DNA from 4 places in the Paenibacillus sp. 481 genome. Region 1 is predicted to be linked to each of the others. Evidence: predicted binding sites of a transcription regulator. Region 1 holds the regulator's gene; each other region holds the start of a gene.
What was found. The regulator Rex, encoded in region 1, represses fermentation and respiration genes when NADH is low (regulators of the CRP and FNR family bind a similar motif). The targets are predictions, from matches to a motif close to TTGTGAAATATTTCACAA.

Region 1 (8,025 bases):
GTGAGCAATATTCGTCCGCGCAAGGAGAGCAGAAGCAAGAGCTTGAACGGCAACTGTCTTTGTTAAGCTCCATGAGCGATCATATTGTTGATGAGTGGCTGCGCTTCGAAGAGAAGCTGGCTGAAGTTCGACCGCGCGCCAAAGATGCTGGCGCAGCGGCCTCTGCTGTAACGGCGTATGCGGTTGGATCACCTGCCGGAAGTACGAAACAAGCGGCACCGCAAATGCTCGATTACGGAGATCCGCTGCAGCGCGGTCAAGGCTACTTCGCGTTAAATATGTTCAAGCATGCGGTACGTTACTTTGAACTGGCTGTGGAACATCAGCCGGACAGCTTAACGGCACGCGGCTGGTTAGCCATGTCGCATTTGCATTTAGGAAGTAGTCAAGAAGCATGTCGTCATTTTAATTTTATTATTCCATTAACCGAGGACAACAAGCTGAAGGCTCTATCCTATAATGCGCTTGGCTGCATATACGCGAAGGATTTGCAATTTGATAAGGCGCAGCAATTTTTTGAAAAAGCGTACCAAACCGACCCAACCCTCCAAGAAGCGTTACAAAACTTGAAGGCGTGTTCGGGAAAAAAGGGTACGTTGCATTATGGCAGTGAACGGATGGCGCAAATGGCCTAATGAACGAATGACCATATGAGTCGTCCCAATGGAGAAGAAGAGGGAAACGTCAAGTACGTAAAAATACGTACAGATGTTTCCCTCTACTCATTTCCAAACGACCGAACATCTGTTATGCTAATAGCAGTAATTTGTGAGAGGAATTCTACAAGATGAGATTCGCCGTACTGGATTTTGAAACGACCGGAAATCAGCCGAGTGATGAAATTATACAGATTGGTTTAACCGTATTAGGACATGATTTGTCGGTGGAACGTGAGTACCATTCATTCGTTCGCCCAACTATACCGATACCGGAGTTTATTTCACAGCTAACGGGTATTCGTGATGTTGACGTTCAGGATGCGCCTGATATTGATGAAGCGATGACGGGGCTAGTCCCATTATTAAGTGATGTCGTACTAGTCGGTCATCATATTGCGTTTGATTATCAATTTTTGACTCGCGCATTGGAACAGACCGGATATTTGCCTTTTACGGGCCGTATTTTAGACACGATCGAGTTGCTGCGTGTCTTATTTCCTTCGCTCTCTTCTTTTCAATTGGGGGCTGTGACGCATCAATTTGGAATTGAACATGATCGTCCTCACCAAGCTGATAGTGACGCGAAAGCGACAGCTGACGTATTTGTGCGCTGTATGCAGGCAATCGATGATTTACCGTTGTTAACATTGCAGCGTGTAGTGGACGTATTTGGAGCAGAGGAACGCGACTTAAAATGGTTGTTTGAACAGAAGCTGCAAGAGCGGGAACGCAACGTTGCCGATTGGGATGATAACGATGGCTACCACCCGTTCCGTCAGCTCGTGTTGAAACAAAATGATTGGACAGAAACGCAACTTCCGCGCGACCCATCGGAACAAAGCCCGCTTAAAGGGGTGTCGTTCCAATCTTTTATGGATCAAGTGAGATCGAATTTATCGACTATGCTGGACAATTACGAGCCGCGAGCGTCGCAGGAGCAAATGTTTAACGAGGTAATGGACTGCTTAGATAATGATCGACATTTGCTCATTGAAGCAGGAACTGGTACAGGTAAATCGTTAGGATATTTGCTGCCATCGCTTTACTATAGTATTGAACAAGAGAAAAAAGTAATCGTAAGTACACACACGATCAATTTACAGGAACAGCTTAGACAGCGTGATTTGCCATTGCTTGAGCAGATTATGCCTGTTCCATTCAAAGCTTCTGTCTTAAAAGGTCGCAGTCACTATTTGTGTTTGCGAAAATTTGAACATAAAATAATTAACAGTGAGTATACACATGCGCGCGACGATGTGCTTACTGCTGCACAGATGATCGTGTGGCTAAGCCACACGGAGCATGGTGACGATGAGGAACTCCACCTCGTGCATAAGGGACCTGATTTTTGGGATACGGTATCAAGCGATAGCGATTCGTGTCTGAACCGTGCTTGTCCTTGGTTCCGTCGTTGCTTCTATCATCGTGCGAAGAATGATGCCAATTTGTCCGATGTCATTATTACGAACCATTCTCTTTTGTTTACGGATGTAATTGCTGAACATCGCTTGTTGCCGACGTATGAACATTTGGTCATAGATGAGGCTCATCATTTTGAGGAAACGGCAGGTAAGCACTTAGGAACGCATGTGCAATACTTCTCGTTAGTCCATCCGATGACAAGGTTGTTTAAAGACAGCAAGAACGGAGCGTTAATATTGCTCCAACAAGTGCTGCGATTGTCTGGAAATGAAAAAGCGCTTATTTGGGCGGAAGGCATTGAAAAGCTGCTGACGCAAATTGTGAATGTTAAAGAGCAATGGGATCGCTTGCATGACCAATTGTTTCAGTTGCTTCCAGCTAATGAAACTGGCCAAATCGAAGCCGGACAAGTTGTATTGCGCTTGAAGTCAGGTGAGCGTCCAGAGACGTGGAATGACGTTACGGAAATTGAGGCAGACATTCATACGCGCTTGAACGAAATCGTTCGCTCTGGCGAGAAGCTAGTCCAAGAATGGAAAGACATGGACGATGACGAACTGCAAAGCGTCGTTGTCGACGTTACTGGACTGTTTAAGGAACTCGGTCAAGTGCGCGACGATTTCCGCTTGTTTATGCAGGGGACAGATCCAGAGACGGTCTACTGGATGGAAGGCAACAGCCAATATCGGGCCAAATCGATGCAGCTTTACGCTGTGCCGGTTGATGTGAGCGAAGCGTTGAAACGCTACTTTTTTGAACCGAAAAAGAGCGTCATTTTGACGTCCGCTACGTTGTCGGTAGATAAGTCATTCCATTTTGTGGCTGAGCAGATCGGTTTGAAAGATGCGGAAAAGGATGGGCGTCTGCATACGGTTATTTTGCAGTCACCGTTTAATTATCGCGAGCAAGCACTCGTTGTGATCCCGCGTGATTTTCCGAGTGTCAAAGGAGCGAGCGACGCTAAATTCAACAATAAGCTTGCTCAATCATTAGCTGAAGTCGCTAAAGTGACTAAAGGGCGCATGCTTGTCTTATTTACGTCGTATCGAATGCTACGTGAAGTGTACGAGCCGCTAAAGGAATCGCTAAGCGTCGAAGGTATTCAGGTACTCGGACAAGGCATTGATAGCGGTAATCGGAGTAAATTGACTCGTCGATTCCGTGACCAGTCTGCATCTGTTTTGCTTGGAACGAGCAGCTTCTGGGAAGGAGTCGACATCCCAGGTGATGCTCTGATGTGTTTAGCTATCGTTAGACTTCCATTCCAGCCGCCTAACCATCCGCTGGTTGAAGCAAAATCAGAGCGCTTAAAGAGACAAAATCAAAACCCGTTTCGCAAATATTCTGTACCGCAGGCTGTAATTCGCTTTAAGCAAGGCTTCGGACGTCTTGTCCGCACCACTCAAGATAAAGGCATCGTCATCATCTACGATACGCGCGTCATAGAGACGAGCTACGGAAAGCATTTTTTGTACTCGTTACCGGGACCAAAGATGGAACATATGGCTACGGAACATTTAGTACCGCGTATTCAAACTTGGTTAGAGGACAACAAGAAAGACGATTCGGAGCAATGAGAGGAGACTTGCAATGAAAAGTATGAAAATATCGGAAGCGGTCGTGCGACGCTTGCCGGTTTACTTGCGACACCTGATTGAATTAAAGCAGCGTGAAGTATTAACGGTATCGTCTCAAGATTTAGGGCAAAAATTGGACTTGAATCCAGCACAAATCCGTAAAGATTTGGCTTATTTCGGTGATTTTGGCCGTAAAGGTATCGGCTATGACGTCTCTTATTTAATCGAACAAATACGGCATATACTTAAGTTGGACCAAGTCGTTAACGTTGGTTTAGTTGGTGCGGGTAAGCTTGGACACGCGTTGTGCAATTATACGGCCTACTTAAAAGATAATATGAAAATCGTTGCTGTATTCGATGCACATGAGTCTAAAATCGGGTCCCTCATTAACAATCATACGGTGCTTCCGATGGGCGATCTTATCCCCACGGTGCGGAATCATCATATTCGGATTGGTATTATAACCGTACCTGCTGCTGAAGCGCAGCAAGTCGCAGATCAGTTCGTTGAGGCAGGAGTTGAAGCGATTCTTAACTTTGCACCTGTCATTTTAAAAGTTCCGTCGCATATTCGTGTGCACACGGCTGATTTCACGACGGATTTGTTCAGTTTAGCTTATTATTTAACCGAATCAGGAAAGGACGCGGCTGCAGAATGACACAACGTACGATTATTCGCAACGGCATATTTGCCGTGTTAAACCCAAATAGCTCTCAAACCTCGTTACGAGGATCCATGGTTATTGAAGATGATAAGATCGTTTATATCGGAGAGAACTTGCCAACTGAGTATGAAGGTGACGAGGCTGAAATCATAGATGGTAAAGGATTGTTCTTCCTTCCAGGACTCGTGAATACGCATGGACATGCTGCTATGTCCCTGTTGCGCGGTTACGGCGACGACATGGTGTTGCAATCATGGTTGCAAGAAAAAATGTGGCCAATGGAAGCGAAGTTTACGAGCCAAGACGTATATTGGGGAACATCGTTGTCCGTCTTAGAGATGTTGAAAGGCGGAACGACGACATTTGTTGATATGTATGACCATATGGATGAAGTCGCAAAAGTGAGTGAGCAGTCAGGCATTCGTGCACGACTGATGCGTGGAGCTATCGGCCTCTGTCCAGAGGATGTGCAACAGCACAAGCTGAATGAGGCGATTCAATTCGCACAAAATTGGAATGGCAAGGCGGATGGACGTATTACAACAATGCTCGCGCCGCACGCGCCATACACATGCCCACCTGCCTTTATTGAGAAGTTTGTACAGGCGGCGCACGACTTGGATCTATCCCTTCATACACATATGTCGGAGACGAGAGCCGAAGTAGAGCAGAATGTAGCTGATTACGGTCTGCGTCCTGTGGCGCATTTGGAGAAGCTAGGCTTCTTCAGCCGTCCATCCTTCGTCGCGCATGCTGTCCATTTAACAGATGAAGAGATTGAGACGCTGGCAACATACAAGGTAGCTGTATCTCACAACCCAGGCAGTAACTTGAAACTGGCGAGTGGTATAGCACGTGTAGTGGATATGTTGAAAGCAGGTATCGTTGTCTCTTTAGGCACGGATGGACCTGCTAGCAATAACAATCTAGATATGTTTGAGGAAATTCGTTTGGCAGCACTTATTCATAAGGGTGTCTCCGGTGATCCGACTGCTGTTCCAGCTGCTGAAGCGTTGCGTATGGGTACTTTGTACGGTGCGCAGACGATTCAATTGGCTGATGTGGGATTACTTGAAGCGGGCATGAAGGCCGATTTTGTAGCAGTCGATATCGATCAGCCTCATTTCATTCCACATACGGATTTTGTGTCTCACATGGTGTACTCGGCTTCCGCTAAAGATGTTAAACATGTTTGGGTAAACGGACGCCAAGTTGTGAAGAACAGCGAGTGCCTAACGATGGACGAAGAACGTATTCGTCATGAAGCTCAGCAATGCTTTGAACAATTGCTGAAGCGGTAAGCGGGGGAATACGTATGGCAAGAAGCGGGCCGCGTCGGCGGACAAACCGTAAAAAGTGGATCGCGATCACTATTTTTATGTTAATCATTGTTATTGTTGCACTGGTTCAATTTTTTAAGTATATTCATCAGGATGAATGGGCGAACGAACAACAAGTTATCGAACGAGCTAACAAAGTCGTTGCTTTGACCCATATTAACAAAATCGAGAAATCGGTTTGGGAATCGGTCTATTATGTTGTCTCGGGGCTGGATGCACAAAACGAAGAGCAGATTGTATGGGTGGGTCCTGAATCGTCATCCGTTCTGCCAGCGAGCAAGGTAGTCGCTAAGGAACAAATTGAGGCCCAGCTTCAGCAGCAATATAACGATATAGAGATTGTGCGCCTCGTGCGAGGCGTTAAAGATAAGCAATATGTGTGGCAAGCGCTCGTTGAGCGTAAGGATGAACAACAAGTAAATCGTCACTACTATCATTTTTTTGATGTGAAAACGGGTCATCCAATCGGGGAAGCTTATCCGCTTCCGAATCAATAGTTGCTGCTATGGGCTGCTTCTTGTGTCAGTTATGACATGAGGAGTGGCCCTCTATTTGTTTCAGCTGATCGCTTTGCCACACATTGCATACGGTACGTTGTGCAATATATGATATACTTAAATATATATTTACAGATATATAAGATGATATACAAAATAATAGTCATAGTAACGTATCACAAAGGGCATGAAGTATAAACGATTTATAGATGCGATAGGGGGAGCAACATGGCTAAAATTAGACCAATTCCAACCGTAACCATTATGGCGCTTGCTGGGGCCGTGTTGTTTGGCGGTTGGCACTTGTATGAAACCAAAATGGTAGAGCAGCCGCTGGCAGAAGCCATTCAAGAGCATAAGTTGGCAAAGCAGGTGCAAGTGGATTTGCAGCAGAAATCGGTAGTCGTAAAATTAGAAGCGAAACCAGAGGCGAATGTACGTGAGTTGGTACAAGCTGCTTACAAAGAAGCGGATAAACGTGCAAAAGGTCGTAGCATTCGTGTTGAAATGATAAATGAGCAATCCACTCCACGGCTTGAGCAAATATGGTCTAAGGCTATATTTGGAGTTGCGGAAGCGATGGTTCATCAAAAATATAGTGATATTCCGAAGCAGTTAACAGCGTTGACACAACAGACGACGGTGAACGTTGAGACCGAAATGGATGAGCGTTTTGTATATGTGACGCTAAAAGATGGTAAAGGAATAAAAACCGTGTTATTACCATTGCAAGGGGAGAAAATGGGGGTGTGGCCAAATGAACAAGCAAAATTGGTTACGCTGGACTGAATGGGCAATCGGCATAGCTGTGCCAATGATACTGTTTCTTACTTTCCAAGGCATTAATATTTGGCCGGTGCTTATTGTTGGCGCTGCGTTAACGGCGCTAGTTATCGCGGTGCGAATGCGTGGCGGGGATAAAGGTGGAGCAGGCGGTTTTGGCGGTTTAAAACAGCGTAGAGCTACTAACAAGAGCGCGATCGATAACATTCGATTTGAGCAAATCGGTGGACACGAGCGGGCGAAGCGAGAATTAGTGGAAGCACTGGACTTTTTGGTCAAACCGGAACAAATTCGCCAATTCGGCATCCGGCCGTTAAAAGGAATTTTGCTGGCAGGTCCTCCCGGTACGGGCAAGACGTTAATGGCGAAAGCAGCAGCGCACTATGCGGATGCCGTGTTTGTCGGTTCATCAGGCAGTGAGTTTGTCGAAATGTACGTCGGTGTCGGTGCTGGGCGTATTCGAGATCTGTTCAAGGAGGCACGACAGCTTGCCTTAAAACAGAAAAAAGAAAACGCCGTCATTTTTATTGATGAAATTGACGTCATTGGCGGCAAACGAGAAGGCGGTCAGCAGAAGGAGTACGATCAAACGCTGAATCAGTTGCTCACCGAAATGGACGGTTTGTATGGTGATTCATCACCGCGGATACTTGTGATGGCGGCTACTAACCGTAAAGAGATGCTGGATAGTGCATTACTGCGGCCAGGTCGATTTGACCGTCACATTGAAGTTGATTTGCCGGACAAAAAAGGGCGTTTGCACATTATTCAGCTACATGCACAAAATAAACCACTCGCTGCTGATGTTGATTTAAATCGTATAGCGGAGGAGACGTTCAGCTTCTCTGGAGCACAGCTCGAAAGCGTGCTGAATGAAGCTGCTATTTACGCCATGCGCGCAGAGGCGAAGCAGATCACGATGGAGCATATGTCACAAGCCATAGATAAAGTGATGTTGGGCGAGAAGACGGATCGGGAAGCAAACCATGAAGAGCGCCGACGTGTTGCTATTCATGAACTTGGACATGCACTTGTCGCCGAAGCTGTACGACCGGGGAGTGTGTCACAAGTGGCGTTAAG
Region 2 (8,025 bases), 190 kb from region 1:
GTATAAGCATCAAATACGCCTTGATTGTGCGTTTTGCGTACATCGGTAAACATACTGATGACTTCATCTGGCATTTCAAAGCCATACGCTTTGCAAGCATCAATCATCATTTTAATTCCGCCAAGCGGCTGAACCGAACGTCGGAAAGGTGCATCAGTCTGCACACCGACGATTTTCTCCTTGTCCTGATCCAGATACCCGGGCTGATGAGATACGATCGTCGACGGATTGTGGACATCCACATCCCATACTCCACCGCGCTCACGTTCTTCACGGGACAAACGGCTGACAACTTCCCATAGCTGCTTCGTATTCGTAGTCGCGCCCACTAGAAAGTTTTCGTCACCTTCATAGGCGTTCATATTGGTCTCGATAAAATCACGCACATCAACATGCGTTTGCCACTTTCCTGCTTCAAATCCACGCCAAGCTGTACTCGTATTCATTTGCTCTGTTCTCTCTTTTACCGACATCCTAATCCCTCCAGTATCTTGTATCTGTTTAGTTTTAGTTGCCTTATTGAAACAATCGCTGAGTCGCGTAAAACCACTTTTATTTGTGACTATTTTCACTAATATGTGTGTGTCTCTTGTTTCATATTTATTGTACTTCATTGCGGCTGCTATTTATGTGATTTTTATCACATTAAAATGAAGCTGAACGCGCTCCAATGACTTCCTATCATTACACCTATCAACAAGTTAAATAATGGTATAATTGAAGAAGAGACCAAAATGTTGGGGGCTGCTAACGAAAAGATGAGACACGCACGAAAATCCATTTTAATAGCCTGTATGATTGTAACAACATTTAGCTTGTACGGTTGTAATTCGTCAAATGCAAGTGTGCTGGATTGGAAAGAGCTGAATAGGTTGCGCCAAGAGAACGAAGCTTTAAAAAAAGAGCTGCAAAAGTACAAAACGACCAAGCCCGAACTACTTCAAGAAGCGCTTACTCGATATGACCAAAAAGATTTAACGAGGCTTAAAGAGCTCAAAAGCTTAGCCGAGCAATTATTTCCTGGAACGAAAGAGACCAAACAAATTGCAGCTATTACGCACAAATTGGACAATGGCCTTAAACAGGCTCTAGCGATTGCGACATCTAAAATGAAAAAAATGGTTGATGAGGTTACTGGATATACATCGTATCAAGATAAGTCCTCACCTACATCTGCGGCTAAAAATAGTATCCATCTTTTCTTTTTAAAGCGGGATAAGGATCGTGCATATGAACTGTATACGCGAATACAGCATAGCGGTTCGATGACTGTCGGACTTGATGAAGTCGAAATTCGGGCTGATGGCAAGTATTTCAGTATTTCCGTCGTGCCTGAAGAGGTAAAAAGAAATTATAATTTTGTAGAAATTGTAGATCAAAGCGGCGTGCCGTGGGAGCAATATGATAGCCCAGTAAGTTGGTATATGGATTTAGATATGATCCATGCCATTATTTCGTCCAAAAAGGCTATTATGCGTTATAAGGGCCGTAGTCTTCACGTTGATCGCACGATTACAGCAGCAGAGAAGAAAGCGATGCGCCATGTGATGGACGCCTTTAAAGCTGTTGGCGGCTTGGACAACGATGATTTCAAACGGAAATCAGATGACAGTTAGCCATATTAGTAACGGTTCTACTATGAGCTAGTAAGTATTGAGTGTATAAAAGGCAAAAACACCATTTTGCTGAGGAACGCCGATTATGTCGGGGAAATGCCGAGCGTGAGCGGGAAGCAAAGAGGTCGCCCCATCATGGGGCGACCTCTCGACCTCTTACTCCTCCTGTGCGATACTACTCAAAGCGACCGTAAAATGCGTTGCGGTAAACATCCGCCAGTTCGCTCACAAGCGGTAGCTTCGGATTCGCGGTCGTACATTGATCCTCGAAGGCGCGGTCAGCCAAATATTCGACCCTCGCTTCAAAGTCTTTGCTGTCAAAGCCAATCGCTTGGAACGATTCAGGTATGCCCAGCTCACGGTTCAGCTTGCGAATCGCGTCAATTAAGCTATTGACGCCTTCTTCTGTCGTGCGGGCTGGCAATCCTAGCATGCGTGCGATTTCCGCATAACGCACGTCCGCCACAAAGTGGTCGTATTTCGGAAACGCAGCGAACTTCGTCGGCTGCTTCGCGTTGTAGCGAATAACATGCGGCAGCAAAATGGCATTGGTACGTCCATGTGCCGTGTGATATTGCGCCCCCCATTTATGCGCCAAGCTATGGTTAATGCCGAGGAAGGCATTCGCGAACGCCATACCTGCAAGCGTAGACGCATTGTGCATTTTTTCGCGCGCCTTCGGACATGCTTCTTTGTACGATGGTAACAAATGCTCGAAGACGAGTTGAATCGCTTTAATGGCCAATCCGTCCGTGTAATCGCTCGCCATAACCGACACGTACGATTCAATCGCATGAGTCAGTACGTCCATGCCCGTGTCGGCAACAGCCGTCTTAGGCAGGCTGTACACGAACTCAGGATCAACAATCGCCACATCTGGCGTGAGCTCATAGTCTGCCAGCGGGTATTTGGTGTTTCCTTTTTCCTTATCGGTAATAACCGCAAACGAAGTCACCTCAGAACCCGTACCCGACGTCGTCGGAATCGCGACGAACTTCGCTTTTTGGCCCAGCTTCGGATACTTATACGTCCGCTTGCGAATATCCAAGAACTTTTGCTTCAAATTGTTGAAATCGGTGTCTGGATACTCGTAGAACAACCACATCGCCTTCGCCGCATCCATCGGCGAACCGCCGCCTAAAGCGATAATACAGTCTGGCTGGAAGCTAGCCATCATTTCCGTACCGCGGCGCACCGTCTCTGTAGAAGGATCGGGTTCTACGTTCGAGAACACTTCGATGGCAACCGGCTGACGACGCTGGCGCAAATAATACTCCACTTTCTCGACATAACCGAGCTTCACCATCATCTCATCGGTTACGATCATAATGCGGCTAATGTCCGGCATTTTCGCTAAATATTGCGTGGAGCCCTTTTCAAAATAAATTTTGTTCGGCACTTTAAACCATTGCATGTTCACTGTCCGCTTCGCCACCCGTTTAATATTGAGCAAATTAACTGCCGACACGTTCGCTGATGTTGAGTTGCGTCCATAAGATCCGCAGCCCAACGTTAGCGACGGGATGTTCGTATTGTACAGATCCCCAATCGCGCCATGCGTGGACGGCGAATTGACTAGTATGCGCCCTGTTTGCAATCGTTCCGCAAACCGATTAATGACATCCTCATCGTTCGAGTGAATGACCGATGAGTGCCCCATTCCGCCAAACGCGACCACTTGCGCCGCACGCTCAATGCCTGCTTCAGCCGTTTTCACCTTATAGCACGCTAGCACAGGACTAAGCTTCTCGGCAGAGAGCGGATATTTCGGACCAACGCCGTCCAACTCGGCAACGAGTATTTTGGTGTTTTCCGGTACGGTGATGCCTGCCATCTCTGCAATCTTACGAGCAGATTGCCCAACAATCGTCGGATTGACGGCACATGTGTCTGCTTTCATCGCGGAGCCTTGCAGCTTACCCGCTTCTTCTGGTGTTAAGAAATAGCATCCATTCCGCTGCATAAAAGCCTTTACTTCATTAAAGATCGGCTCCTCGATAATAACCGCTTGCTCAGACGCACAAATCATACCGTTATCGAACGTTTTCGATAAGATGAGATCGGTAACTGCCTGCTCGATGTTCGCTGTCTTTTCAATAAAGCAAGGGACGTTCCCCGGCCCTACGCCTAGCGCAGGCTTGCCACAACTATAAGCCGCACGCACCATGCCCGCTCCGCCTGTCGCTAAAATGAGCGCTACGTCTGGATGATTCATCAAGCCATTCGTCGCTTCCATGGACGGCATTTCAATCCACTGCACACAATGTTCAGGCGCTCCGTACTGTACGGCCGCCTCTGCCAACACTCGTGCCGCTTCCGCGCTACAGCGCTGCGCCGATGGATGAAAGGCGAATATAATCGGATTGCGCGTTTTTATGGAAATGAGCGCTTTAAACATCGTTGTAGACGTCGGGTTTGTAACAGGTGTAACCCCCATCACAATGCCGACCGGCTCCGCAATTTTCATAAAGCTCTCATACGGATTATCTTCAATGACTCCGACCGTTTTGTCGTATTTCATATCATTGTATATATACTCTGTCGCAAATATATTTTTCGTGATTTTATCTTCGTACACACCGCGGCCTGTTTCCTCAACCGCCATTTTCGCCAGATGCATATGTTGATCAAGGCCCGCAAGCGCCATTTGCTGAACGACGCGGTCGACTTGCTCTTGATCCATGCCCATCATTGCTGCTTGCGCTTTTTTTGCACGATCAATGAGTTGTTGAATATGCTGCTCCACACTATGCTTTTCTGCCTTTTTTTCCACTGTTGGCTTTAACTCTGGTTTTGCTGCCATTCTATCCGCCTCCATTTATGGAATGCTGCGCATGCAAGTCATGTTTCGGCGCTGCTTTCCTTGCCTATAGTCCACAAGTCTAATCTGCGTTGCTTTATTTTGTGAATCTTTTCACATTTTCATTGTAGACCAGATGCACCCTCGTTGTATGTGATATATGTCACACCACATTTTTACCTCGCTTTCGCTTAATAGCGCGCTTTGTTCATATTCCGCCCATTTACACCGTGATTTTTATCATATATTTTGTCGCTAATCTGTAAACATTTTTGAACCTTATTGGAATTGACATCATCATGGGGAACGTTCATGATAGAAGTAACGAAAGATTTAGTGAAACAAGTCACAAAGGAAGTTACCCACTTATCGCTATTCAATATTGAAATACACAGTTTGGAGGAGAACGGAGTGACCATCATCAGCGAACAATTCGTAGCGTATTGCAATACGTCCTGTTTCTCAGACCAGAATGTCGAGCGTCTAATGACTATAGCCAAGAATCGAACGTACCCCGAAGGGTCTCATCTTTTTTGGGAGGGCGATCTGTCAGATAAGCTGTTTTTGCTCAAAAGCGGCCGCATCAAAATGACGAAGTCAACGGATGAAGGTAAGGAATTGATTTTGTACATGTTTGAAGCAGGAGACCTTGTTGGTCATGTCGATCCTTTTCACAACATGAAGCACAGCTTTACGGCAGAAGTGATGGAAGAAGCTGAAGTCGGACTTATTGATCAAAAAGATTTGGAACTGCTTATTTGCCAACATTGTGATTTTTCAATTGATTTTATGAAATGGATGGGCATTCATCATCGGCTAACGCAAACGAAATTCCGCGACCTCATGATGTACGGCAAACCTGGAGCGCTTTGCTCGACCTTGATTCGTTTGTCCAATACGTATGGGGAACAACTGGAAGACGGCGGGCTGCTCATCAACAAAAAAGTGACGCACACCGACTTATCTAACATGATCGGGGCCACGCGCGAGAGCGTGAACCGGATGCTAAGTGACTTACGTAAGCAGGGGATTATCGAATACGAACATGGATTAATTATTATTCGTAGTTTGGAGCATTTACAAGGTGTATGTCACTGTGAACTATGCCCGAAAGAAATATGCCGCATTTAAGGGTAGATTAAAAAAGCGAACCGTGTACGCTTGCTGCGTACGAGGCTCGCTTTTTTAAGGCGTTATCGTAAACTTCACATGATCATCTTGCTTCAGGTCAATGCTAGCCCGGTCTTTCAGCTTCACACTCTTCTTGTTAATATGTATGTGGAATTGAACGGACGATGCAAGCTTGATTTCACCAATTTTATCCACAGAATTTCCATCCTTAGATAACTGAATTTGGGCAAACTCGCTTAACAAATCGTCAATGTTCAATCCTTCTTCCCAACGTACTAAGTACGTATTCGTTATGTCTGGAGCCGTCGTCCCGCCATCAATGCTAAGATTGATGCCCGGTATCGGAGCTGCGTTTGTCACAACATCATCTTCGGTTACAAATATAAATATCGTATCACTCGGCTGCACATTTTTGCTCAAAGCTTGCGTAGAAAGAATCTGCTCGTCATTAATGAGTATACCCCAGCCCATTTTGTTATCGAGCGACACATCCCCAACCGACACAATTTCCTTCTTGTCTTCTGATAGCTTGACCCGTCCTGAATAAACCAAAGTATTCGCAACAGTCATGCCCTGCTTCCATGGTACTTTCAACTGTTCGGATAGATTCGGAATAATCGTTCCGCCGTCAATATGAATCATTACTTCGTCGCCTTTCAGCACAGCAGCTGCGGGCAATGGTTCTGATGTTGCTTGCTTGGAATCGGAAGAGCAGCCAACTAGGAAAAAGAGGATGAGTATCATCCATCCTAGAAGAGCTTGCCTCTCCAAGTTGGAACGCTGATAAGTCATGTCGTCACTCTCGTTTCTGCCTTCAAAATTCAAACACGTTACATAATCGAAATGTATGAATCTATTATGCACGAAAGAGAGAGCCAAAAAGTATCAATCCCGTAACAAAACAAAGGCAATGTTGTCAGACCAGCCGTCTAGCCTTATATATTACACGTCCGCCACTTCTAAAATCTTTTTCATATACGTACGGCGTGCCGCTAAGAAGTAAATCGTCTGCATGATGACGAATAGCGCTACGACGGTCAGTGCGTACCCCAGCACATTCGAATTCAGTAAGTTACTCAAGGACTTCATCGCAAACATCGTATGCAGACTGCCCACGACGCAAGGCGCAAAAAAGACGAGGCCGACTTGAAACGTCACCACTTTACGTATTTCTTCAATCGACAGTCCGATGCGTGTCAGTGATTTAAAGTACGCTTGATCGTCTTGTAAATCCGTAAACAATTTGAAATAAATAACACTTCCACTCGCAAGGAAGAAGAGCAAGCTAATAAACAAGCCGATAAACAGCGTTAGCGAAGTGATCTGCTTTACACTATTCCAAGCTTCCGTCCGGCTAGCCACATTGTATTCGTTATCTTCAGACAAAGTGCTTTCTATTTTGTTGATGACAGGCATGGCGTATTCCCAATCTTCCCAGTCCATGTAATACATCATTCGAGCATAGTTCGAATGAGCACTTGCATATAATTGCGCAGCCAACTGGTCCGTGACGACAAGGGTTGCACGGCTATGACTATCACTTGGGATTACTTTCTGTTCCAATTGGTCCTTAACATAAAGAATTGTATCTGTATGCCCTTTTACGGAAACCACGTACTTGTTGGGGCTAAGCTTGATGGATTGTGATGGGTCATGAAAAAAGATCATAGATTCATTATGTGGTCTCGATACCAAAAACGATTCACCACTTGCTACGGAACGTGTCGGGTAACCAAAATGAACAGCCAAGCGATTATAATCTGCGACACTGATGATGTTGACACGATTGTTGTCTGGTTTTATGACGCCATCAACATACTTCAACTTCAGGCTCGCTGTAACTGCATGACCTGCTTCATTTGCATATCCCTCGACGACTTTAGGACTTAGCGGAGGGACGTCTTCTTTACCCCCGTTCATCACAAACACAAACAAATACTGCTCACTTACCGACTTCCGCAAACCTTGGTCTAAAGAATAGACGGTTGCTGTTGCCGTAAGCACAACTGCACATAAAATCGAAATGTTAAATAGCATTTGCGCATTGTCACGCAGCTTGTAGGCGACTTGCGACACGTTTAACATATTCGTGCGGAAGTAATAGAAACGCTTATTGTTTTGCATCATACGCGTAATGGATACGCTTAGCTGTGTAAAGAGGAAATACGTGCCTAACACGGTAAATCCAATGGTAGGGATTGCTGTAACAATAAACAATTCCATCGTGCTTGTCACTGCTAAATAATAGCCTGCTACCAGCGATACAACGGCTAAGATAACGAGCAGCCATGAAAACGTAGGCACCTTTCTCGGTGCCTTCTCTGCCCGAATCAGGTCAATAATTTGTGCACGTCCTACCTTACGCAACGAATATAACGTAATACACATAAATAGTAACAAATAGCCAACAACCGTAATGATAACGGCCTGTATATCAATATAGAACCGCATCGGCGCTGCGAGACCTAACATCCGTGA
Region 3 (8,025 bases), 260 kb from region 1:
TTCCCATGTACCACATAAATATCAGTGTTCATATACGTTAGCACTACGAACAGAATCAGAACAGCGGCAACGGCCGGTACGATCTTGCGTGCGACATCTCTAGCCCGATCTTGTATACCGCCTCTTGTACGGATCGTAATAAAGACGAGACCATGTAAGATGCAGAGGAGTACAACGACAACTCCGCCTAACAGCGAGTAAACGTTCAACAGTTCGAACACGCTGCCGATAAGTTCTTTCTGACTATCGATCTGCACTCCGCGAATCGAATTCGCGAATGTGACGCCGAGCAAGAAAGGCGGGAGGATGCTGCCCCAAAAGATTGCAGCATCCCACACTTTTTTCCACGTGCCGTTCTCGACTTGGGAACGAAACTCAAAAGCTACGCCTCTGGCGATCAGCGCCAGCAGCAAGAGTACGAAAGGTAGGTAGAAGCCACTAAACATAGTGGCGTACCAATCTGGGAAGGCAGCGAACATCGCGCCACCTGCCGTAATCAACCATACTTGGTTAGCATGCCAAAATGGGCCAATTGTATTAATTAACACGCGGCGTTCTTTATCCGTGCGCCCAAGCGAACGGGAGACGATGCCAACGCCGAAATCAAAGCCTTCGAGTATGAAGAAGCCGATAAACAGAACGGCTATTGCGATGAACCATATCTCATTTAACGATAGCATGTTGGTGTTCCTCCTTATCAAACGGATCGGACATATACGGCTCTACGTGGTTGTCGAGATCATCATCTTTACGAATAACCTTCATAAATAGGTAAGCGTCAACGACCGCGAGCACGGCATACAGACTGACAAATAAGATAAGTGATATCAATAACTCCATTGAAGTAACCGTTGGTGAAATCGCATCCTCGGTACGCATAACACCGAAGACGACCCAAGGCTGGCGTCCCATTTCCGTCATCATCCAACCAAATGAATTCGCAAGGAAGGGGAGAGCGATAGCAGGAACCATTAGCTTCAGGAACCAAGGGCTTTGCTCTAGCTTCCGTTTACGGGAAAGATAGAAGCCGACCATTCCGAGTAAGCATAGTATGCTTCCGCTGATGACCATAATTCGGAAACTCCAAAATGTTGTCTTAACCGAAGGGATATAATCGCCTGGTCCATATATTTTTTCGTATTTTTCCTGAATTTGATTCATACCTTCCACGCTGCCACTAAATTTGCTATAAGACAAGAAGCTCAGCATGTAAGGAATTTTAATTTCATGGGAATTTTCTTTTTTCTCTGTATCTATGTTCGCAAACACCGTAAACGGAGCTGGGTCTTCACTCGTATTCCAGAGTGCTTCAGCAGCAGCCATTTTCATCGGCTGTGAATTAAGTAAATGTTGCGCTTGCGAGTGTCCAACCAAGGCTACGAGCATCGCTGCAACCATCGCTACTGAAATCGAAACTTGGAACGATTTTTTGAACACATCGACTTGATGACGTCTTAAAATTTTCCATGCACTTACCCCAGCCATAAAGAACGCGCCAGTTGCAAAAGCAGCGAACAGCGTATGTGGGAATTGCAGCCACAGCTGCGGGTTCGAAATAATAGCAAAGAAGTCGTTCATTTCAGCGCGTCCATTTTGGAACACGTAACCGACTGGTGCGTGCATAAAGGCGTTAGCTGTCAAAATCCAGAAGCTCGATAGAACGGTTCCGAGTGAGACGAGCCAAATACACACAAGGTGAGCACGCTTAGATAAGCGATCCCAACCAAATACCCATAATCCGATAAACGTAGATTCCATAAAGAAGGCTAATAGACCTTCAAGTGCGAGTGAGGGACCGAATACATCACCGACAAAGCGGGAATAATTGGACCAGTTCATCCCGAACTGGAACTCTTGCAAAATACCGGTTACAACACCGACCGCAAAGTTAATGAGGAACAGTTTGCTCCAAAATTTAACGGCCTTTTTATACACTTCCTGTTTTTTGACAACGTACAATGTTTCTAAAATCGCAAGTAGAAAGGCCAAGCCAATCGTCATCGGTACAAACAGATAGTGAAAAATTGTCGTAGACGCAAATTGAATGCGTGCTAGCAAAATCGGATCCAACTCCATAAAAATACCTCCATCCGGTTTAGACTCTCTGATCACAGCAAACGGAATGATGCATAAGTCTTTTTTTCTTGTTGATTGCTGACAATGGTAATGTTTGTTATGAATTTCACAACCGTAGTTAGACGGCTGGAGCAAACCATGTGTAATGAAACTTAGGAAAAGATTGATAAACAATTCACATTCAAATGTGGAGAATGACATAATTTGTTCATGAATTCACATTCACATGTAAGTTTCAACCCTTATATCCTCCTTATACCCACATTGTACATGACAATAATCATAATTCAATGGCTCAAATGGGGGGGTTAATTGAACATTTTATGACGTAACATTGTCGAAAGTTTGAAATGAATAAAATGGTAGTGCATGTATCCGTTTACACTTGAAAAAGATGGTGTATTTTATCCTCCGATAACAAATAAAGGGTATAATGATCGAAATCTATAGGTGTATAGAACTGAATACATAGAGGTGAATGGAATGAGTGTAGAAATGAGCAACACGTTAAAGCAATCCGTACCAAAAAATCGATTCCGCCGCTTGTTTGAGGTACTAGCCGTTTCCACGAAGCTGGGGCTAACCTCATTTGGCGGCCCAATTGCCCATCTGGGGTATTTTCATAACGAATATATTCGGCGCCGAAAATGGATGGATGAGCAAAGCTATGCAGATTTAATTGCGCTGTGTCAGTTTCTACCTGGTCCGGCGAGCAGCCAAGTCGGGATCGGGATCGGGATCATGCGCGCGGGGCTGCTTGGCGGATTAGTTGCTTGGCTTGGATTCACGCTGCCATCTGTTATTGCGCTCATCGTGTTTGCTTTTTTCATGAAAGAAATGGATGTGAGCCATGTTGGTTGGATTAGCGGCCTTAAAATTGTGGCCGTCGCTATCGTTGCGCAAGCGATTATAAGTATGGGGCACAAATTGACCCCTGATCGAAATCGAATCACAATCGCAGTAGCAGCTGCATCTGCCGCCTTGCTATGGCCATCCATGGTTACCCAAGTGCTGCTAATCGTTGTTGCGGGTATTGTTGGATGGTGGATGTATCGCCATGAAGACATTCAGCAGGTGCCACAAATGGTGGTGCCCATTAATCGTAGGTTGGCAGGATGTTGTTTGGTTCTCTTTTTTGGACTATTGCTTGGCTTGCCGCTGTGGAGTCAGGGTGTAGAAAACGATTGGATATCATTGTTCGATCATTTTTATCGGGCGGGTTCGCTCGTATTTGGGGGAGGCCATGTCGTACTTCCGTTGCTTGAACAAGCCGTCGTGCCGACGGGGTTAATAAGTAAAGAGCACTTCTTGGCTGGCTACGGGATCACTCAAGCTGTGCCAGGGCCCTTATTTACGTTTGCTGCCTATCTAGGTGCGATGATGAAAGGGGTACTAGGTGCGCTTATTTTGATTATTGCTATTTTTTTACCTTCTTTTTTACTCATAGTAGGGGCCCTTCCTTTTTGGGGAGCATGGCGTAGCAATCGTCATTTGCAAGGCGCACTGAGGGGTATAAATGCTGCTGTTGTCGGAATCTTGATAGCCGCATTCTATGATCCACTCTGGACAACGGCAATTGTGTCTCCTGAACATTTTGTACTCGGTATGTTGTTGTTCGTACTGCTCATGTATTGGAACATTCCTGCGTGGATCGTGGTGCTTGTAGGTGCCGGTGCCGGAGTGCTTCTCTTTTAAAGACAGCGAGTCATTGATAGGAAATAGGTTTTGAAGTTTTATGCATTTGTTCCTCTTACTTAGCCCGTCCCCTTCTTGATTGCGGTGCATATGATATGGAAGTAAGTTGCGCACACGGTGTGCAGCTCATCTAGTTGCTTCTATTATGAGGAGGGGATTGTAAGTATGGGTTACCAAGTTCGTGTAGTTGCTGGGTCTGTATCAGCTAATGGCTCCGTTGTTTCAGGAAAAGGTTTCAGAGTTTCAAAAGTAGGGACAGGACTTTATGACGTGTTTTTTACTCCTCCATTCGGTTCTCCGCCAGGCGTATCGGCAACACAAGTGTTTTTCTTGGGAGGGCTAGGTGGAGATACGAGAGATAATGCCGTACTCGTATTTATACAGAACGATCGTTTCCGGGTCAAAACAGGAGCAAGTGATGGAACCGCACAAGATCGAGACTTTTCATTTGTAGCCGCTGGTTGCTAGTACAAACAGTTAGAAACACCTTGAAGCGTCATTTAAGGTGTTTCTTTTTTTGGATTGAGAGCGAGAGTAGCTTGGCGAGGCTGCTCCCTATATTTATAGTAATGCGGTACATGGATTGGCATAAAGCCATATGATTTATAGGGTTTGAGGGCGTGAGGTGCAACCATAAACGAAGCTTGGACGGCGGTGATTCGCCTTAAAATAGCGAAGTAGTCGACTACCGTTGCTGTCCACCTCATCATGTGAATACATTATCAGGAATGTAAATGTTCATATAACGAGGCAGGAGGCGGGAATGTAAAAATGATAGCGAGCAAAGGGGTTCGTGCCATTCGGAGCAAGTGGACAAAGACGAAGGTGCTAGTGAAAAGCAAAGAGCTTCGTATTTTTGTTCCAGAAACGCAATTGTTTAGCTATTCTTCACTTCTGGCCATGTTAAACAAGTACAATATGGTGTATGTGAAACCGGTTCATGGCACAGCAGGGAATGGTGTAATCCGCGCGCATATTAAACAAGACGCGGGTAAGAACACTTTCCATTTTCAGATAGGCAAAAGTCCACGCTCGTTTGCTAGCTATGATGACTTTTTTAATGCGTTAACGGCATCGAAATTGAAGCGGGAATATATCGTGCAGAAAGGAATTAAATTATTGAAGCTGCACGGGCGTTCCTTTGATCTAAGAATTATGGTACAGCGGACACCGCAACACCCTGACTGGCAAACGACAGGTATTATCGGCAGATTAGGCCATCCAAAGAAGATTGTGACCAACTTTCATAGTGAGGGGAAGCCTTTGCCGATAGAGGTATTGCTAGAGCCTTATATTCAGGGGACAAGGCAAGAGCAGTATGTGGAGTTTCTTCGGCAGTTCGGTGTGAATATCGCCAAGCATTACCAGCAGACCTACCCTGGGTTCCGCGAGATTGGAATTGATGTTGGCCTTGATTCCGAGTTGCATCCATGGGTACTGGAAGTGAATACAGCACCTGATCCATTTATATTCAACCAATTGGCAGATAAAAGTATGTATCGAACTGTCATCCGATATGCGCGTGAAAATGGAAGATATGTAAAGAAAAAAGGATAGATACGAAAGAAGAAGCCCACTTCTATATGAGGGCTTCTTCTTTCGTATCTGATGAAAGATGCAAGTGAGAAGCTTGTAAGTAGGAGAATCATCAAGCACGTTGGGATTTATATATCTCCATAAGCTTGGTTGCTGTTTGGTTCCAGCTGAAGCGTGAGACTGCATCGTGTCTTGCCTGTTTGGCGAAGCTTGCAGCGAACTGTTTGTTCTGAGCGATGTTTACAATGAACGTTGCGTGTGCTTCAGGGTTGCTGTAATCATCAACGAGATAGCCATTAGAAGCGTGCTTCACGATTTCACCGATACCGCCAATATTGGAAGCAACGACAGGTAATCCGGAAGCCATCGCTTCCACATTAACAAGTCCAAATGCCTCGTGCAGCTGCGAAGGACAAACGAAACAATCTGCCGTGCGATAAATCTGATCCATCTTGGCATGAGCAATTCTTCCGGTGAAAGAAATGTTTACATTGTTGGTTTTTGCTAGTGCTTTAAGTTGGTTTATATAAGGTGCTTTTCCGCCGCCAGCGACAGTCAGCTTCACATTTGGCACGTGCCGACTCACGATACCGATCGCTTTAATGAGCACATCAACACCTTTGCGAGGGATGACGCGGCCAGCGAACAGAACGTTGAATACCGGATTGTTAGCATCGCGAGTTGTTGGATTAAATCGATGTGTGTCTACGCCTAAATGAACTCTTCTTATTTTGGTAGCTTGATTTGAAAATCGACGTGACAAATTTCTTTTCAAGGAGTCGCTATTTGCAATAATGAGATTCGCTTTCGCAATACTAGCTGCCACTGTTTTGGTAAGTGGTACAAACGTAAGAGAATGTAGAAATAACGAAACCGGAGTGCGGGGGAAAGCATTTTTGATTTTCGCCATATAGTGGGGACGATTGTCCACTTGTATAAAGTCAAAGCTTTTGCCTTTTAAATATCGCAGCACAGCAGCAATATACGTTTGCGAGCTTCCTGAAGGCACGCGAACGATTGTTAAGTTTCCTTGCTTACTTATTTTCGGCAAACCTACCTTTTGCCGGCTGACAATCGTAACTTTATGCGCTAGTGCAAGTTGCTTGGCGATGGATAGCATACATATTTCGACAGATCCGTTTCCCGGAACGGGGATTTGCTCTGGTGCTACCATGAGTATGTGCATCTATCTTCCCTCCCAAATCGCATCCTATCTCTCTTTCTACTATATGCACCAGTCTTAAGAGTGTACGAAAATTGTGATAGGTTTCGCGCACATCTTTTATGTATTTGATCATGGTCCGCTCGTTGTTCCCAAGCTATTTTTAGCTACTGCACATCTCCCCTTATTGCTTCATATTGATTATGCCCTCTCATCGAAATCGCATCTCACACCTCGGTATATTCTGGTTGAATCACCCAAAATATTTTCCATCAATTAGGTTGGTAAATCTTCATTTTGTGTACAATGCACCCGATACATTAGTATGAGGTTGGCAAATTAAGGGTTCTACTGTTTATTGGAAGTTAAAAAGTGGAGAGGTGGAGACATGGTAAACAACGTAGATGAACAGTTTTTGCGAATGATTCGTGAGCAGGATCAGCAGGAAAAGGAACAGCGATTGGAAGAAATGCTGTCCATTCCTCAAGTGGTGGCAGCTGTTCAAGCAGGTCAACTAACTCTTTTAGATGAAGTGATTGATTTTACAGCATTAGAAGTCATCCCTGGTCAATTAAGCATTCGTGTACCTTCGACTTTTGAAGAGATGCCAGAGTCGTTTGTAGCGATTAAATATCCTGCTGAGCAACGACCTTCAATGATTTATACAGATGATACGTTGTCGATCAATGTGAACGTAAATCCGACTGAACATAAGATGTTTAACGATGAAATGCAATTGTTTCACACAGAGATGCTCAACATGCTAAAACGGATGCAGCCGAATGCGACTTGGCTAACGGATGGCGTATTTCCAATCGGAGAGTCGCACATAGAGGCTTCTGAAAGAGAGGCAAAAGAGCAGCAACAACACAATGAAGCTGAGAGCAAGCAAGTCGGATATTACGAATTTGTGACTCCTGCCATGGATGGAAACATTTATAACCTCACTTTTTTTATGGAATGGGAAGAGAAGGGGTTATTTTTTAGTGTCAATTGTATGGAAAAGCACATGAAACGTTGGCGTCCGATTGCGCACGGAATTATGGCATCACTACGTATGCTCAACCATGAGGATGGAGAGGTGAGGTAGACGATGGAACAAGTAACGATTATGCATATTCAGATTACACCGTTCGAGCTAGAGCGGCTGCACAGCCTATCCATCACGAAGCGAATGAATGAACATGTTAGGCTAACCTTCTCAGGCATTGTGCCGGAGAGTCGCAAAGACAGTTACGTGCATATGGCGCATGCCCAGACGTCGATTTGTGTCATGGAAACGAATGCAGACGGGGAGCAAGTGACGTTGTTCCACGGAATGGTGTTGGACGTACAAGTCCAAATGGTCAACGGTGTATATGCGATTACAGCAGAAGCGGTATCTCATACGTATAAATGGGATACGCAGCCTAAGGAGCGGTCATTCCAGCAGATCGGCTTAGCCTATCAAGATTTGATGAAACAAATCGTAGGCGGGTACCCAAGCTCGGATTTGATTGACTACGCTTCAAATGGCGCAACGCTCCCGCATGTCATTTTACAGTATCAAGAAACAG
Region 4 (8,025 bases), 2.0 Mb from region 1:
ACGGGTCCGTTAAGCATAGCGCAAACAACTTGCCTTCTACGTGTTGAAAATGCTCTATGCCCTCGTAAGCTTGCATACAGGCAGTAAACTGCTCTCGATTAACAGGATTGCGGTTAACCGAAAGTATAACGTCTGATGAATTGGATAGGTGTGGATTACTCATTTCTGTTTTCACCCCATAGGTAGCATTAATTAGAGCGGATTATGCGAAATGAAAAAACGAAACATGAATTGCATGTGGAGAACAATGGATTGCGTAAACGTTATCTGATATAGCTGCATCATCAATGGCCGCAACATGACCATAGGCTTGTAACAGATATAAGGAAAAAATAAGCGAACAACCCTCTTTTTGAGAATGAGAATTATTATCAAACATATTTTACATAAAAATAGCCATGTTCGCAATCAAAAGGTTTATTCCCGCAAACGAACCTCCTAATTGTAAATAGCATGTGTTCCGGGTTACTGCAAATAATGGAATTTAAATGAAAATGATCTTTTCTTTGCAAGATTTGATGCAACTGATATACTAGCTCATAATTACAACACACTTTTGCAAGCTGTTAGACAACTTAGAAGAACGTCTGTTTAACGCTGCCCGCCGCTGCGGTGCTTTGCCTGTCATCAGGGAAGCGCTGTGTCGGCGGGCGTTTGCGTATGAATAGGCTACAAGAAGATAATGGAAGGGTGTTTGCATTGTTTTGGTTACAATTTCTCGTCGTGATCGCCGCCTTGTACATCGGTTCACGCATGGGCGGCATCGGGTTGGGTGTAATGGGAGGATTAGGCCTTGCTGTGCTTACGTTCGCCTTTGGCCTGCAACCGTCCGCGCCACCCATCGACGTTATGCTTATGATTGCCTCGGTTATTACCGCGGCTAGTGTGATGCAAGCAGCCGGCGGGCTGGACGTGCTGGTCCGCCTAGCCGAGAAAGCGCTGCGCCGCAATCCGCAGCATATTACATTTATGGCTCCGTTCGTGACGTACGTGTTCACGCTTTGCGCAGGTACAGGTCACGTCGCATACTCGGTTATGCCTGTTATTGCGGAAGTGTCCCGCCAATCAGGCGTGCGCCCAGAACGCCCGATGTCGATCGCGGTTATCGCCTCGCAGCAAGCCATTACGGCGAGCCCGATCTCGGCAGCTACCGTGGCATTGCTGGCGCTCATTTCCGGACAAGGCTACCAACTGATCGATATTTTGTTGATCAGCATTCCCGCTACATTCATCGGTTGCTTTGTCGCAGCTCTCGTCATGAGCCGCTACGGCAAGCCGCTCGCAGAAGATGAAGAATATCTTCGTCGTGTAGAAGCAGGCAGCGTAGCTCCGATCGGTGTAGCTGAAAAGGCAGACCAAGGCGAAGCTGCCACTCAAGGCAAGCTAGGACGGGGAGCAGTTGCTTCCGTTATCTTGTTCCTGCTAGGCGTCTTTACCGTCGTCCTGCTCGGCTCTATCCCATCGTTACGTCCTGCTTGGACTGACGCAGCTGGCGCTGTACGCATGCTTGGCATGCCAGAAGTAGTGGAAATCGTCATGCTGTCTGTTGCTGCCATTATTTTAATGGTGACGCGCATTAACGCAGCAAACGTCGTGAAGAGCGGTGTATTTACGGCCGGCATGCAAGCGTTAATTAGTATTTTCGGTATCGCGTGGATGGGCGATACGTTTTTCCAAGGCAATATGGATGTGCTGCAAGGTACGATTCAGCAGATTGTCACAGCAGCGCCGTGGTTGTTCGCATTTGCGCTATTCTTGATGTCCATCTTGCTGAACAGCCAAGCATCGACCGTACGCGGCCTTATGCCGCTAGGTTTGGCGCTCGGCTTGCCTGCTCCCGCACTAATCGCCATGTTCCCGTCGGTCAACGGATATTTCTTTATCCCGAACTATCCGACGGTCATTGCAGCTATTCACTTCGACCGCACAGGCACAACGCGTGTAGGCCGCTACTTATTCAACCACAGCTTTATGCTGCCTGGTCTGATCGCGACTAGCGTAGCTGTCGGCGTAGGCTTCCTGCTGGCATCGATCGTACTGTAATCGTGCTGTACATGTAATTCCAGTTGAGTTCAATTTATCGCATTCAATGATAAGAGGCGTTCCCCTTTTTTTGGAGGATCGCCTCTTTTTCATAGCCAGCCACTTGAATGTAGCCCGACCAGCCATTATGATCAGATCGCAATAGCCCATTTCCAATTGTATAACGATGAAATGCGAGAGGATGGATATGCAATGACAAGGATCAACATGAACAACGTGAACAGTACATCGGCGTTAGATATGCTTCGCTTTAGAGTACCGGGGGAGTTCGAACCGCAAGACAGTGTCATGCTCTGTTGGTCTGACATTGAATACCCTTGTGAAGGATACAACGTAGATGCTGTTAGCGTGGAAATTGTAAAAATAATGCTCGAGCATGTTGAATTAGTCATCGTGAACACATCTAGTGAGCAAGTCACACAACGTGCCAAAGACAAGTTAGAGCAGCAGCACGTTGATAGTAGTCGCATCCAATTTTCACACATCAAGAACCATATTATGTACCCACGCGACTTTGGCGCAGAAATTATCGTTGATGATGCTGGCTGCCGCAAGCTCGTCGACTTTGACTTTGATCTATACGGCGTGTTGACCAAATATGAACCAGTGTCCCGATTAATGGAAGCCTTTGACCGCGAGCACGCCCAGCTGCTCGGTATTGAGGAAACCGTGTTTACCCGCCTGATCAGCGAAGGCGGAGACCGTGAATTCAATGGACAAGGGGTCATGATGACGATTGAAAACACCGAGGTTAACAAACGAAATAGAGGCATGACCCGTGACGAGGTAGAGGCTGAATTCAAACGCATATTCAACTTGAAGCAAGTCATCTGGCTGCCGCTGCCGACATTTGACGACGAGCATATTATGCTCGGCCCCGTGCCTGGGCCAGACGCCGCGACATTGGCCTATCGCTCGGCCTCAGCCAACGGGCATATTGATGAGATGTGCCGATTCGTCGATGAGCGCACGATCCTACTGGCCGAAGTTACCGCAGAGGAAGCTGCTCAGCACGAACTTGCTGCTATGAACAAAGTCAGACTCGATCAAGCCTATGAAGTCCTCCAAAAGAGCTTGAACACTGACGGAGAACCGTTCCGCATTGTACGCATTCCGATGCCTGATCCGATATATGTGCGTGTCAAAGAAGGAGATGCGATATACCAATCATGGCACTTTTTAAAGAGGAGTTTACGCTTAACGCAAATGCACGACGGCTCCGCTTTTCCGACGGGCGATATGACGATGCTGCCTGCCCTGAGCTATTGTAACTTTTTAATTTTAAATGACATCGTAATCGGGCAAAAATATTGGAAAGAGGGGCTTCCTGAACGCATTAAAAAGAAGGACGAAGAAGCCCTGCGCGTACTCCAACACGTATTCCCAGAAAGGCAGGTCGTGTTACTCGACACGATGGCGTTGAATTTATTTGGTGGCGGTGTGCATTGTCATACACGCAATGTTCCTACTGCGTTTAGCTAGTCGCCGCTCTCTTATTGATGCTCTCTCGTTGGCGTCCTTTTTAGCTTTTACTGGATTTGACAAACAACCTAATTTGCATTAATCTATTATTAATCGTAATTATTACTAATTAATACAAGAAAGGAGGTGCACACATGAGAGTCATCGTCACATTAGCTTGTACCGAATCCGGTGATCGTAATTACACGACAACTAAGAACAAAAGAACGAATCCTGAGCGTTTGGAACACCATAAATACTGTCCCCGCTTAAAAAGAGTAACGCTACATCGCGAAACTCGTTAATTCAACTTCGTCCCTTCATCTTCGTGCCTTCATCTTTCATAGGGACGCTTCTGCACAAACAAAGACAGAGCAGCTAAATGAGCTACTAAGCTGCATCCCCCTGCCCTGTCTTTTGCTGTGCGCTGCCCTCAACAACGGCGAAATCATTTTTTTTCAAGTAGACGATATAGTAGGCCCCCGCCACAAACACCGCTCCACCCGTTAAATTGCCCAACCACACCGGAATCATATTTTGAACAAATGCCCCCCAACTATAAGAACCCGCAAAAATAGCGGCCGGAATCACAAACATATTCGCCACCACGTGCTGAAACCCAATCGCTACAAACGCCATCGTTGGAAACCAAATACCCGCGATTTTGCCGCCAAAGCTCTTCGCCCCATACGATAACCACACAGCCAGCGCTACAAGCCAGTTGCAGCCAATGCCTGATAAAAAAGCCTGTAAGAAGTTATCGTGCAGCTTATGACCCGCAATCTCAATTGTCTTCTGCACATAAACACCACTCGCGGTAAAGCCGGCCAGATGTCCGAAAAAATAAGCAACAAACAGCGCTCCCAACATATTGCTGAATGTAATGACAGCCAAATTGCGCATCACCTCAAGCGTTGATAATTGTCCTTGCATGCGCGCCAACGGAACAGCCATCATATTGCCAGTCAGCAACTCTCCCCCTGCCAACACGACAAGGATAAGTCCGACTGGAAATACGGCTGCCCCGACCAAGTTATTCAAACTGCCCCACTCTACAGGCATTGCCGCTGTTACACGAATGCTCAGTAAGTATCCAAGCGCAATAAAGGCTCCTGCCATAAATCCAAGCACAGACATCTGCCCCGCGGGCATACGCCCTTTTGCAATGCCTGCGTTTACTGCGGCTTCAGCGATTTGCTGCGGCTTCAAATCGATAGTCGTACTTCCGTTCATATCTCCAGCCATACTTCCAGCCTCCTTGCTTATGCTTCTCCTCTCATTTTAGTATCCTTTCTCTACATATGTTGTGCAAAAAATCACAATCTTAAATATATAAGATTAGGTACTGCTCGTGTGCTTTCTCACAAGCACCACTACGTTTCCTAGCATAAATTATTAATAGAATCATATAAGTGAAAGATATGGAACGAAGCAAACATGGATTTCGGAAAAAGAGGGGGATTGTACATGACCAATTTCGCAGTCTTTAACAATCAGCCCAATCCGCTCTACACCTTCTTAACGAACACCTACACCAATCCAGGTGTAGGTAGTAGCACAGCCCAAGCAGCTGCACAAAGCGGCGTTGCTTTTACTTTAACGACCACGTCTATCAGCGTACCAGCCAGCCAGAACTTACTGATCCAAATAACAAATCCAAGCGGCAGCGGCAGAACGGTGTACATCAGTCATTTAGTAGGAGGCACATCTGCCTCCGCTACATTAACAGTGCTTTCCGGTGGAACAATAGCTGCTGCGGGAAGCACGACTCCGGTTCCTGTGAATCGAAATCTCGGCAGTGCTACAACGAGCGTTGTGACGACACGGCAGAACACAGGCACGTTAACAGGCACTCCTGTTACGATTTACTCTAACTTTTTAACTGCGGGCGTGTACGGGCTTTCATTTGGCGGGAGCTTAATTGTCCCTCAAAATCAAACGTTTACCATATCGCTAGGAGTTGGAGCACTTACAGGTTCGATTAACTTTGCTTGGTGGGAGTTGGTGACTTCATGACAAATGCTTCTGTATTTAACACGCCCAATAACAACGTCTATACATCATGGACGAATTCACTTAACTCACCTGCCGTCATCACCGAACCACCGTATGATGCAAGCAAGAGCGGCAACGTATACAGCGCCTTCGTCAGCAACTCCGCTTCACTGGGGCTACTCGGTGGTTCTGTGACCGCATCACTCCGCCTTAATAATGGCGGCACCAAAACATGCTACATCATTCGCGTTACAGGAGGAATTGGCGTCGGACTGAGCTTGCTTTCAAGCTTAACGGCGTCAGTGAACTTTTTTAAAAATGGTACGCTCACCGCACCTGCTGCTGTTACGCCTGTTAACAGCAACTTGGGCAGCAGCAACACGAGTACGATGACAGTAACGAGTTCCACCGTTGCCGTCACAGGAGGGACGACGTTAATTTCATTGCCGCTTGGATCGGGCTACTTCGTGACTGACTTCTTCGGCTCGATTATCGTCCCTCCAGCGAGCACATTATCGCTGTCCGTCTCGGGTTCGCTGTCAGTAGCCGGATTGTTAAGTTCTCAAGCGAGCTTGTTCTGGTGGGAGGCTTAATGTGCAAGGCAGGTTAAGCCTAGGCAAAGTGGAACAACGTAATTCGTAGTAGCCCGCTCCCGCTATGACCCCTTAGCTTAGCGGGCATCGTTTAAGTACAGCATTTTCACTTCTATGCGTATAATTGCGCTATTTCTTACTCCATCTGTCCACTATATGCGGAATTTCAAAAGGTTTGTCTTGCAAATAGTGGACATAAAAGGGATGGGCATATATTTTTATTCCAGCTGTTATTGTATTTCGATATCTATATGCAGTGAATAATTTCAGATATATTGTCTATATATAGACATTGAAGAAGGCTTGTCTTTGCAGTTATGCTCCAGACCCTATATGTCCCCTGTGTCCTCTTTTGTATGGACATTCCCGTCATTTGTTCACGGCTCAAGAACATTTAAACCTCCTTAGCTTGCGTTATTGGTGCGTTATTGGTGCTTTATTGGTGCTTATTTGTGATTTATTAGTGCTTATTTGTGCTTTATTAGTACTTTATCGCACGCTCATCAGATGCTACACGCCGTGGAACCCTCTTTTTCGCCCATATGAACGTTCATATGACAATACCAACCGACAGGTATCGGAAATAAAAAAAGATGACGCCTGTGCAGCACAGGAATCATCTTCTAACTGTATCGTGGTCTATCTTGGACCCGTAAAATCACGGGGCAAGCGGATGGTTACGTAGAAGGTCCGTCGGCGAATTTGATAATACGCATATTAGCGGCAGCACTACTGAAGGCATTCCCGGCGGTCAGAACAATCGATCTCGCGCCAACGGATATGTTCGCGAGCTGAATCGTAAATGGTGTAGTTGGTACATTAATGAGTGCTCCACCTGCCAAGTTCCCTCCGCCTGCAGCTGCATTACCCGTTGGCGAAAAGAAGCTCACTCCATTCTGAATCAGTCCAAACACGCTTGCGGCACTCGCGGTGTCTAGGTTGAGCCAATACTCTACGCTATACAACCCTATCTCGTTGACCGTTACCGTATCCGTCCCATTGAAAGTAAAGGCGGTACCGATATTATCTACTATATTGAAGTTAACCAAACCATTTTGGGCAACGGTTTGGGCAACATTTTGGGCTATTTCAATATAACTTGATAGGAATGGCCCTGTTAAACCTGTAATACCAGTTACGCCAGTGGCACCCGTCGTACCTGTTGCTCCTGTGGCACCTGTTGCGCCCGTGGCTCCAGCCCCTGTTACGCCAGTAGCGCCAGTTGGACCTATAGCCCCCGTAATACCTGTCGCACCTGTATTACCCGTGGCTCCGGTAGCGCCAACCCCCGTTGGGCCCGTGGCTCCTGTCGGGCCGGTAACACCCGGATCTCCAGTCGCTCCCGTGGCACCGATCGCACCAGCAGCTCCGGTGGCTCCTGTTGCTCCGGTGGCTCCTGTTGCTCCGGTGGCTCCTGTTGCTCCGGTAGAGCCAGTCGCACCCGTCGCGCCAGTAAGTCCTGTCGGGCCAGGAGGGCCGCCAGATGGTCCAGTAGGGCCTGCAGGACCTGTCGGACCAATTGAGATAGGGGTATTCAAGATGCTGTTCAGCTTACTGTCCAAAATAAATTCCTTCTTCGTAATCTCCCTAATCGTGGCACGAACACTTTCATTCATCGTTAGAATGTCACTAAGTGTCGCACCAGGTGCAGTTACACCAGGAAGTGTGCCGAGTACATACTGTAACTTTTCCCCTTCTGCGTTCAAAATATGGCTAAGTCCCAACTCTTCTAAAGCAATAGAGGAAAGTAACAAGGTAATAGCGTCGTCACGTGTTACGCTAATTACGGGCGTAATGTTAGGAATATTAGATTGAGACATTATATCCCCCCTCTCAATGGATGTTATCGTTCTCTGACTATAGTATGTAATTTTTACTTATTTGATAGAGACAGATGAACCCTAGTTTTTATACTCGTAAAATAGACTAGCTC

Region 2: a site for Rex is predicted at 4,519-4,536, ahead of adhE (bifunctional acetaldehyde-CoA/alcohol dehydrogenase). Genes of this name have one in related genera too.
Region 3: a site for Rex is predicted at 2,171-2,188, ahead of KIK04_RS21570 (cytochrome ubiquinol oxidase subunit I). Genes of this name have one in related genera too.
Region 4: a site for Rex is predicted at 4,809-4,826, ahead of KIK04_RS11500 (formate/nitrite transporter family protein). Genes of this name have one in related genera too.

The regions. Positions count from the first base shown of each region.
Region 1 is NZ_CP075175.1:4,673,414-4,681,438, forward strand. It holds gene KIK04_RS20610 (tetratricopeptide repeat protein) at 1-635, shown strand, start outside; gene dinG (ATP-dependent DNA helicase DinG) at 788-3,658, shown strand; gene KIK04_RS20620 (redox-sensing transcriptional repressor Rex) at 3,672-4,319, shown strand; gene KIK04_RS20625 (amidohydrolase) at 4,316-5,626, shown strand; gene KIK04_RS20630 (cell wall elongation regulator TseB-like domain-containing protein) at 5,641-6,162, shown strand; gene KIK04_RS20635 (quinolinate synthase) at 6,391-6,951, shown strand; gene KIK04_RS20640 (AAA family ATPase) at 6,920-8,025, shown strand, end outside.
Region 2 is NZ_CP075175.1:4,487,229-4,495,253, reverse strand. It holds gene pflB (formate C-acetyltransferase) at 1-473, opposite strand, end outside; gene KIK04_RS19685 (MreC domain-containing protein) at 795-1,616, shown strand; gene adhE (bifunctional acetaldehyde-CoA/alcohol dehydrogenase) at 1,792-4,419, opposite strand; gene KIK04_RS19675 (Crp/Fnr family transcriptional regulator) at 4,729-5,547, shown strand; gene KIK04_RS19670 (hypothetical protein) at 5,602-6,339, opposite strand; gene KIK04_RS19665 (ABC transporter permease) at 6,490-8,025, opposite strand, start outside.
Region 3 is NZ_CP075175.1:4,935,916-4,943,940, forward strand. It holds gene cydB (cytochrome d ubiquinol oxidase subunit II) at 1-680, opposite strand, end outside; gene KIK04_RS21570 (cytochrome ubiquinol oxidase subunit I) at 664-2,076, opposite strand; gene KIK04_RS21575 (chromate transporter) at 2,560-3,771, shown strand; gene KIK04_RS21580 (hypothetical protein) at 3,937-4,239, shown strand; gene KIK04_RS21585 (YheC/YheD family protein) at 4,543-5,328, shown strand; gene KIK04_RS21590 (glycosyltransferase family 4 protein) at 5,420-6,493, opposite strand; gene KIK04_RS21595 (hypothetical protein) at 6,858-7,559, shown strand; gene KIK04_RS21600 (hypothetical protein) at 7,563-8,025, shown strand, end outside.
Region 4 is NZ_CP075175.1:2,625,505-2,633,529, reverse strand. It holds gene KIK04_RS11520 (AMP-binding protein) at 1-163, opposite strand, end outside; gene KIK04_RS11515 (anaerobic C4-dicarboxylate transporter family protein) at 700-2,043, shown strand; gene KIK04_RS11510 (agmatine deiminase family protein) at 2,251-3,525, shown strand; gene rpmG (50S ribosomal protein L33) at 3,660-3,809, shown strand; gene KIK04_RS11500 (formate/nitrite transporter family protein) at 3,895-4,749, opposite strand; gene KIK04_RS11495 (hypothetical protein) at 4,972-5,520, shown strand; gene KIK04_RS11490 (hypothetical protein) at 5,517-6,092, shown strand; gene KIK04_RS11485 (collagen-like triple helix repeat-containing protein) at 6,770-7,912, opposite strand.